DNA from 3 places in the Shewanella sp. 125m-1 genome. Region 2 is predicted to be linked to each of the others. Evidence: predicted binding sites of a transcription regulator. Region 2 holds the regulator's gene; each other region holds the start of a gene.
The links. The regulator LexA, encoded in region 2, represses DNA repair genes until DNA is damaged. The targets are predictions, from matches to a motif close to TACTGTATNNNNATACAGTA.
Positions count from the first base shown of each region.

Region 1: dinG (ATP-dependent DNA helicase DinG) is a predicted target of LexA. The motif match lies at 1,421-1,440, and genes of this name have one in related genera.
Region 3: dinB (DNA polymerase IV) is a predicted target of LexA. The motif match lies at 1,230-1,249, and genes of this name have one in related genera.

Region 1 covers NZ_JBRILT010000015.1:4,089-7,377, reverse strand. Annotated here, with positions in the region: gene ACVBIK_RS08855 (DNA polymerase II) at 1-1,363, opposite strand, end outside; gene dinG (ATP-dependent DNA helicase DinG) at 1,464-3,289, shown strand, end outside.
Region 2 covers NZ_JBRILT010000004.1:28,252-31,540, reverse strand. Annotated here, with positions in the region: gene ACVBIK_RS03115 (cell division inhibitor SulA) at 366-890, opposite strand; gene lexA (transcriptional repressor LexA) at 887-1,507, opposite strand; gene ushA (bifunctional UDP-sugar hydrolase/5'-nucleotidase UshA) at 2,016-3,289, opposite strand, start outside.
Region 3 covers NZ_JBRILT010000009.1:1,713-5,001, forward strand. Annotated here, with positions in the region: gene ACVBIK_RS06320 (methyl-accepting chemotaxis protein) at 1-1,062, shown strand, start outside; gene dinB (DNA polymerase IV) at 1,274-2,350, shown strand; gene ACVBIK_RS06330 (aminoacyl-histidine dipeptidase) at 2,586-3,289, opposite strand, start outside.

The sequences.
Region 1 (3,289 bases), on a different contig from region 2:
GAATAATTGAAGGGTATAAGCTTTTAAAATCGAGCACTAAAATATGGCGGTACAGACCCGGTACCGAGTCCATCACATAACCACCAGGGCTTTCTATGCCATCACTAACAGGTTTACTCGGCGCAACAAAGCCCGCTCTATGCAGATGAGGAAGGTATAGATTGTTAAATGCCGCGACAGATGCACCAACACGGCCAAGCTCTAAACCTGTAAGTTTGGCGCGCTCAATGACAAAATCAAATAACTGGGTCTTCTGAAAAATATCCCAAACTAAGCGGCTATCGGTTAGGTTATAATGCGCCAACGCGGGCTTATCATTTAAAAATAGATCGTTGATTTCATCAATACGATTATCAACATTATGAATCGCTTTACCTTCATCCAGCAGTTGCTGCGCTACAAACTCCAATGAATAGCGATCAAATTGATAAAAAGCGGCCTTAAGCCAATCAATACCATCTAATACGACACGGCCAGGAAGCGACAAGGTTTCGGGTCTAAACTTATCTTCGACCTTCCAACTAAGAGTGTGGTTATCACGGCCAATATTAAGGGTGATGTTATGGTGTTTCGCTCGGCGATAAAGCAAGGCCAAATCAAAAGTGACCACTGACCAACCAATAATAATGTCGGGATCATATTCATTAAACCAGGCAATTAAGCGATGTATTAAATCGGCTTCAGTTTGTGCCCATTCAATATAATCTTGCTCACAAGCTTGGCTCTGTCCGACCATAATGACCTTTTGGTAGACGATACCCTCGACCGTTTGCCCATACAGACCAACTGAGTAGAGTTCGCCGCTAAAGCTGCACTCAAAATCTAAAGAAATTGCTTTGAGGCTTATGCTTGATTCAGTCTTACGCGCGCGGCTTGCAATAAACAGTGGTTGATGTTTAACCGGATCTAAGTCCTCAGCTGCAACTTGTTGTTTGTCTATAAAATGCTCTTGGAACTGTCCCTGAAACTCTGCATCTAATGCAATAAAGCGTTCAATTAAAAATCGATGTTCAGCTTTAACATCGGCTTCAAACAGCTCAATATCGAGATCTTTTGCAGCTCTCACTAACGTGCGTAACTGCCTAGCATCGCTACAATAAAGTCCTGATACGGGGATATTTTGAAAGCTCTTAAGTGAGAGTTCACGACGGCGGATCCCTCTGAGACCAGCGCAGTGTAATAAGCGAGATGCATCAGTCGAATGTATAAAGCAAACATGCTCCTGATGAGGGATTTCAACTGTTATAGGGCCCGTTTGGGTTTGAATAAAATACTGTAAAATAAGGCTGCCCTGCCGGTGGATGGCATGGCGAGTCAATACTCTACCTTTAATCACTTGCTGCATGCTCAACCTTGAATTCATACTTTATACTCAATTAAATACACTATTAATCACTAAACGCTTCTTAGGCTAAGTAATCACTGTTATTATGTACAGCACTATTTATTAGCTCAGTGCATTCATGTTATCCGCAGACGTTAAAACTCAAATTCGTACTATATATAAGGGCATTTCTGCATCCTTGCCTAACTTTCGTCCTCGTCGAGAGCAAAACTATATTGTTGCGGAAATATCAAAAACGCTTGCTGGAGAATATGACAAGAACCGCCGTATTATCGTGGTAGAAGCTGGCACGGGTATTGGTAAATCACTGGCTTATATTCTGGGCTCAATTCCACTGGCATTGGCCAGTAAGAAAAAGGTCTGTATTGCAACGGCGACAGTCGCACTGCAAGAGCAGCTGCTGCATAAAGACCTGCCTTTTTTTCTGCAACAATCAGGGCTCGACTTTACTTTTGGTTTAGTCAAAGGCCGTCAACGCTATGTATGTTTATCTAAGTTAGAAATGTTAGTTGGCCCAGATAACAGCACCCAAATGGCAATGTGGCAAACCAAGCCAGACCAAAGCCAAGTCGACATGTTAGATGGTTTATTAAAAGACTATCAAGCAGGCACTTGGAATGGTGAACGCGATACGTTAACTAAGCCACTACCAGATCACCTATGGCAACAGATAGCATGCGATAAACATAGCTGTCATCGCCAACTTGCTAACCATAGAAACTGTCCTTTTCATAAGGCACGTGAAGATATCGATACGTGGGATGTGCTGATTGCTAACCATAGCTTGCTATTTGCTGATCTAGAGCTCGGTGGTGGCGTAATTTTGCCTGATCCCGAAGATCTATATTACATCATCGATGAAGCGCACCACCTACCTATTGTCGCCAGAGACTTTAGTAGCGCACAGTCGACCGTGCGCGGCGCAACTGACTGGCTTGATAAACTGAGCAAGACCACCAGCAAACTGCAAAACCAGATTAAAAGCAACTATATTATCGCGCCCGCGCAGTCGATGCTCGACCATATCGGTGATATTGCGGCTCAACTTAATCAAGTGGCGCAGTTTTGTGACGCGCAATCAGCAAAATTTGATAACCCAGAAAATCGTTTCCGGTTCGAACACGGTAAATTGCCTTCTGCATTATCGGTTCAAGCTGAAAATCTAGCAACGGCATCCAATTTGGCACTAAAGCAATTTAATAAAATGCTTAGCCTGCTAAACGAAGCAATAAAAGATGGCGAGATCCCCAAGCATCAATCAGAAGCATTACTATCTGAAACAGGCTTTATGCTGCAACGGCTTGAGAATTCACAAAAGCTGTGGAAGATGATGGCCAAAGAAGACAGCCCGAAAGGTGCACCTATGGCACGTTGGATTGAGCAACTAACGGGTAAGCAAGCCGATTACCTCTTTAGCGCCTCGCCAATAGAGGTCGGATTTATGCTAGAAAACCTGTTATGGAATAAGGCCGCTGGTGTCGTACTTTGTAGTGCCACATTGCGCGCGTTAAACAACTTCAATCACTTTACTCATCAAGTCGGGCTATCGATTAATGACGGCAGTCGCTATTTAGCTTTAGACTCGCCTTTTGATTTTGAGCAAAACGCGACCCTATTTTTACCTAGAATGGACTGCGAGCCAACGGATGACAAGTATACCGATGAGTTAGCCAAGCATATCATCGCACTGGTCGAAGACGAGATGGCAAGCTTAGTCTTGTTCGCCTCTTATTGGCAGATGGAAAAAGTCGCCGACTTAGTCGAAAGTAAAATTAAAACAGGACTACTGATCCAAGGAACCCTGCCAAGACAAGAAATTCTGAAGCAGCATAAGGCCCGATGTGATGAAGGCAAACCAAGCATTATATTTGGCACAGGCAGCTTTTCTGAGGGTCTCGATCTGCCAGGCGACTATTTAACTAACCTTATTATTACCAAGCTTCC
Region 2 (3,289 bases):
TTGCCTATCGAGTCGCAATTAATGGGATCGCGACACAGGCTATTGTATTCAGTGCTATTCACTGCTGGTGTAACCACGTTGGCACATACGGCTGAAATATATCAGGCCAATCTCAGTCTAAGCTTCAAATTCAGGACTAATCCCAGAGCAAAGACCGACAACTAAATCGCTCGGATATAACAAAATATCGTTGTTATGACTTCCTACACTACTTGGTGTTTAAATATTGATCAAGATCACTTTTTCAATTATTGATAATAAAAAAGCCCTCGAATGAGGGCTTTAGAAAATCGTTTGTACTAGAAGGCGCTTACTAAAACGCACCTCCTAGTCATCATGTATTAGAAAGCGAGGAGATGTTCTGCTTAATGAACAGCACCAAACAGGGAGGCTTGACCAAAAGCACTATCCTGCATATTGATTGAGCGACAAGATTGTTGCTTATTTGTGTTATCAATCGAATGTTCAATGACAATGCCGACAGCGCGAGCGCTTTTGGCAACGATTTGTAGGCGTCGATTGTCACGAGCATCTAAAGAGTTGGTCCAAGTAATCACCGCACTTGAGGTACCGCTTGTTAAGGCTTTTTCCATTGCCCAAAGTGTTTCCACTTCATCTTTAGCATGAACCAGTAAAATGCGGTCCATTCTTACACCCGCAGCTGCTAGCATCTGCTTGTAGCCAATATTCGGCGGGCTAATCAGTACAATCCAGCGACCCTGTTGGCTCAATTGTGAAAGCTGAGCACTGATCTGGTTCAGCTCATCACGCCCTTGAGTTTGGGTCACCATAGTCGTGATGTCATTACTCGTGCTGCTCACCATATTGGTCGATGGCATATCTTGCCACAGCCCAGGGTGACGAGGACTCGTTCCCATTAGTTTGTTCATTGCCAGTCTCCATTACGGATCACACCAACGGCTAAACCTTCAATGCTTAAGCTTTGGTTTGCTAGATCCACTTCAATTGGTGAATACTCTTCGTTCTCAGCATGTAAGAAAACTTTGTTACCCTTTTTCTCAAAACGCTTAACGGTAACATCATCTTCAACGCGTGCTACAACCACTTGGCCGTTACGTGCTTGCTGTATTTTGTGTACAGCCAGTAGATCACCTTCTAGTATGCCAATATTCTTCATACTGTCACCACGGACTCTGAGTAAGAAGTCTGCTGATGGCTTGAACATGGCGGGATCGACTTTATAGTGTTGCTCGACATGCTCTTGCGCAAGAATCGGTTCACCTGCAGCAACTTGGCCGATAAGGGGTAAACCTAAATCTGCATCTTCAGTGTCTTCTTGGGTTAACTTAATACCGCGAGACGTGCCCGGCATAATTTCAATGCAGCCTTTTTTAGCTAAGGCTTTTAAATGTTCTTCAGCAGCATTGGCTGACTTAAAACCTAAACGTCTAGCGATCTCGGCACGGGTAGGTGGCATGCCAGTATCAGCAATATTACGTTTAATTAGCTCTAAAATTTCAGCTTGGCGCGGTGTAAGTGGTCTCATGGTTAACCCTGTCTTTCTATACAGTAACTGTTAGTATATACAGTATTTTTTTGAGTGCAAGTAATAACCAGTTATATTGTTTTTTGTGGGATCCAGTTTCAAATGAAATAAATCCAGCGATGTGAAACTCGTTATTGGGTAGCGCCTGAAGGTACCTCTTTATCTCAAGCGTTCATTAGCTGACTTTGTTGCCTACTCATTTAGTATCTCGGGTGCGTTTGTTCCATAGACAAATAAGTCCGCGCAATTGAGCCTCTTGCGCCCGCTGTTGGTTCAACTTTATTTCCTTGCACTTTTACCTGACAGCTACCAAAGCTCGAACGAGAAGAAGGGAGTGGTAAGCAACAAGGCATTTGCTCTACTTTATACTTGCTGACGACCTTGGTATGTACAAAAAGGCTAGGTATAGTTTGCCGAACACATACCTTAAAAAACAGAGCCCAATCAAAGGTTGGGCTCTGTTTCGAGATCTAAGGTGCCAGCTGATTAACCTTATTAACTGCTAAGATTAACCGCCGCAGCCATCAGAACTTCTGGAGTTGATATAGCGAACATCTTTCGCTCTGTCATAATTGGCAGGATCGAGCGTGTCATGCTTTTTGATGAATTGATAAAGCATATCTGCATCAATAAAGCCGGTATCTCTCGCCTTTTCCTTTAACTTGGGATACTTATTACCGCCCGCAGCGTTATAGCTAGGGAGGGTAAATCGATATTTATCTGTTAGCTTGAAGGGCTTATCACCAACAGTTCTGATATCGACATCTTTAGCTTTACAGTCAACGGTCATCTTGATACCGCTAAAATGGGCAAAGCCTCCAGAGCCTCGAGTCTTAAGCGCAACCCTAGACAAATACTTCTTTAGTTCGGCTCCATTCATCTCGGTTACAGTCACGCTGTTGGAAAAAGGCTGCACCTTAAGCACATCACGATATCGAATGGGCCCTTTCTTTATGGTGGCTCGAATACCACCTGAGTTTATGATCCCAAAATCTGCGGGGATAGGAAGCTGAGTTTGAGCGTGCGCAATCATCACCCCCAGAGGCGTAGCTTGGTAACGAACAATCTTACGCTTACCAATGAAGTCCGCCTTTGCAACACCAATCTGTTCTCTCAACTTCAGCTGCCCCTTACGCTGATAGGGCCGAAGCAGTTCGAGGGTTTCCTTATCCTTAGGCGTTAGCATATGAGGCGGATAGTAGGAACCAAACTTGGTTTCTGTATTCACTGGTACTAACTCGTAGTTTGCCAAGTGTAGCTTACCACCATAGTATTCAAAATCGGCGCGACCAACGAACTTTCCCCACTCGTAGGCTTGCATGATCCAAGTGCCATTTTGACGATCAGGCCTACAAGGCTCATCTCGACCATAATCTTCTACGTACTCACCAGTGTCCCCTTCCATACACACAGGCAACTGTGAATGTCCGCCAATGATTGCTTGGATCTGGCCAGGCTTTAGGCTTTTGGCAAGAGCAACATCACCGGGCTCGTTACTTCCATGTTTACCATTTTCATAGTGACCCATATGGGTGAGACTAAAAACAAGATCCGGTTGATGCTTCTGCTCAAGCTCTGCCAAAATATTTTTTGCCTCAGCTTGTGCTGAAGTGAATTTTAGATCTTCAACGAATTCTGGATTACCTATCTCAGCGGTATGCTCGGTAGTCAGGCCGACTACGGCTAGCTTCAAGCCTTGAACCTCGAATAGCTTGTAGGGTTCGAAGTAGCGTTGCCATTCACCATCGACTTGGCGATAGATGTTGGCCGATAACCACGGGA
Region 3 (3,289 bases), on a different contig from region 2:
AGCTCGATATTATTGTCATTTTTGATTATGGCATTAGTTGGGATGACAGTTTGGACCACGTTATTACCCTTTAGAAAGCAGGTAAATAATTTATTGTTAGCGATGGAAGACATTGCCGAGGGAGATAGCGATCTTGCTAAGCGCATCGACATGAATAGAGAAGATGAGCTGGGTAAGCTCGGTGATGCATTTAACCGTTTTGCGGCGAAGGTGCAGGGCATGCTGCAGGAGACTCGTGAGCTAACGCTGCAAGTAGAGCAAGGTGTGAATGATGCGTCTGCTGTGAGTCGTCAAGCATTGCAGTCGGTGAGTCAGCAAAAACAAGAGATAGCTTCTGTGGCCACGGCCGCTACCGAAATGGCACACACTAGCCAAGAGATGGCCGCAAGTGCCCAAAGAGCCAGTGAATTTGCTGATAAGGCGCAGATTCAGTCGAGTGAAGGCAGTGAGATTGTCGCTCAAGCGACTCAAGGCATGCAGGCGTTATCTAAACAGGTGATTGATGCGGCAAAGGTGGTTAAGCAACTTAGAACCCGTTCTGAGCAGATTGGCGAGGTACTTAATGTTATTCGTGGTATCGCAGAGCAAACAAACCTGTTAGCACTAAACGCAGCGATTGAAGCGGCGAGAGCGGGTGAACAAGGCCGAGGCTTTGCCGTTGTGGCGGATGAGGTAAGAACCTTAGCATCTCGCACGCAAGACTCGACCGCAAACATTCAAGAGATCATCCAGACACTACAACAAAATGCCAATGAGGCTGAGCAAGTGATGGAGTCAGGGGTTGAGCAAGCCAATATGGGGCAAGGTCTTACCGCTAAAGTTGAAGTGGCACTGGATAGCATCACGAGTGCCATCGAAGCGATTCAGCAGCAAACCATAGAGATCTCCACCGCTGTAGGTCAGCAAGCGATTGTGGCCGAAGAGGTTGCTTGTAATGTTGAAAATGTTCGCGCGTTATCGGATGAGTCGTTAGCAGCGAGTGAGGCACTATCAAATAACTTTGACGAATTTGCACAGGTGAGTCGATCCCTCGGTGACAACATTAAGCAGTTTAAGATCTAGACTTAAAATGACAGCGTTTTGAAATCTGACTGAGTTTACATGTGACTGAGTGTTGAAATGGGAAGCCAAACGGCTTCCCTTTTTATTGCCTAGGATTAATCGATCGCCCTGATCAACAAGGGCGAATGGTTAGCTTAAAACAGGCTAAAGGTATGCTTTTTATTGAATACTGTTTTTATATACAGTAGTATTCTGTACGGAGGATATTGGCTTGCAAAAAATTATTCACGTCGACATGGACTGCTTCTACGCAGCGGTGGAGATGCGCGACTTTCCTGAGTTAAGAGGCAAACCTATTGCTGTGGGAGGACGCAGTGATCGCCGTGGCGTGATCAGTACCTGTAATTACGAAGCTCGAGAATTTGGGGTTCGTTCAGCCATGGCGTCAGGCTATGCGCTAAAGCTTTGTCCTGACTTGATATTAGTCCCTGGGCGTATGCAGGTATATAAAGAGGTTTCTAGCCAGATTAGGGCTGTATTTGAACGATATACTGACTTGATAGAGCCTTTATCCCTTGATGAGGCTTATCTTGATGTGACAGAGAGTCCCCATTGTAAAGGCTCTGCGACCTTGATGGCCGAGGCTATTCGAGCCGATATTTTAGCCGAGACCGGTTTAACTGCTTCGGCAGGCATCGCGCCAGTTAAGTTTCTTGCCAAGATAGCATCCGATTTAAATAAACCGAATGGACAATATGTGATCCGCCCAGACATGATTGATGAGTTTATAAAAACCTTACCACTGATAAAAATTCCCGGTGTTGGCAAGGTGACCGCTAAAAAGTTAGCCGATCTGGGGCTGCATACCTGCAGCGACATTCAGCTTTATCCTGAAGCTAAGCTAATAGAAGGGTTTGGTAAATTTGGAGCAGTGCTGATTGAGCGCGCTAAAGGGATAGACAAGCGAGCGATTTCGCCCAATCGTGAGAGAAAATCAGTCGGCGTTGAAACTACACTGGCTAAAGATATCCATACCCTTGAGCAATGCCGTGCGGTGATGCCACAACTTATTCAAGAGCTCGCAGGGCGGGTGAGCCGTAGCGCTAAGGATAGAGTGATCAACAAGCAAGTGGTTAAGCTAAAATTTGAAGATTTTAAGCAGACCACGATTGAGCATCGCAGCGATGAGATCTCGGTGAATCTGTTTTATCAGCTACTGGAGCAAGCGATGGAAAGGCAAAATGAGCGAGGTATTCGCTTATTGGGTGTATCGGTCGGTCTCGCCTCGAATAGTGTCGCTTCTGAGCATGATGATATAGATAGCTCGCAGATGGATTTAGGTTTTTAAGCACACCGTCAGAAATAGCTCATATTTTAGTTTTACTTCGACGTTAAAGGCTAATAATAGCTGCCAATATTGGCCAACAGTTGTGATGTTAACGGTAATGTTAATTTTTTCATCAGGGCTGTGTGGGTAACAATTACTTAGGACTAAAGCGCCAATTGATACCTTATCCTCTGCTATAGATAGTAAAGGCCACTTATGACTAAGTGGCCTTATTCTTATAAAGCTGTTTTATTGATTAGCCTTTAACTGGTGTACGCTCCAGTACCGCTAACAATAGCTTCCAGTATTGGCCAACAGTAGTAATGTTAACTTTTTCATCAGGGCTGTGTGGGTAGCGAATGGTTGGGCCAATAGAAACCATATCCATTTCAGGGTAAGGCTTCTTAAATAGACCACATTCAAGACCTGCATGGATCACCATAATCGTCGGCTCTTTGTTATAAATTGCCTCGTAGGTTTCGCGTACGCTTGCCATAACGGGTGAGCTATTGTCTGGCTTCCAGCCTGGGTATGCACCACTAAATTCAACATTCGCTCCAGCAAGGTTAGCCAGTGAGCTCAATACGCCTTCAACTTCTTCGCGACCTGAATCAATAAGAGAGCGAATTAAGCATAAGATTTGCACGCTATTGTCATCGGTACTGATCACACCCACGTTAAGTGATGTCTCTGTAACACCTTCTACTTCGTCACTCATGTGAATGACGCCATTAGGGCAAGCATTAAGCACGTCAATTAAGATCTGTTGTGACTCTTCACTCATGACCTGTTTTTCTGCTGGGATCTCTTCTAGCGTTAGAATCGTACCTGGATCGGCGATGGCTAACTCTTGACGAACTAAGGCTTGAAACGCTGAAACACGCTCTTGCAGTAAAGCCAAGTTTTCAGGAGGAAGCATAAAATTAACGTCTGCTTCACGTGGAATGGCATTGCGCAGTG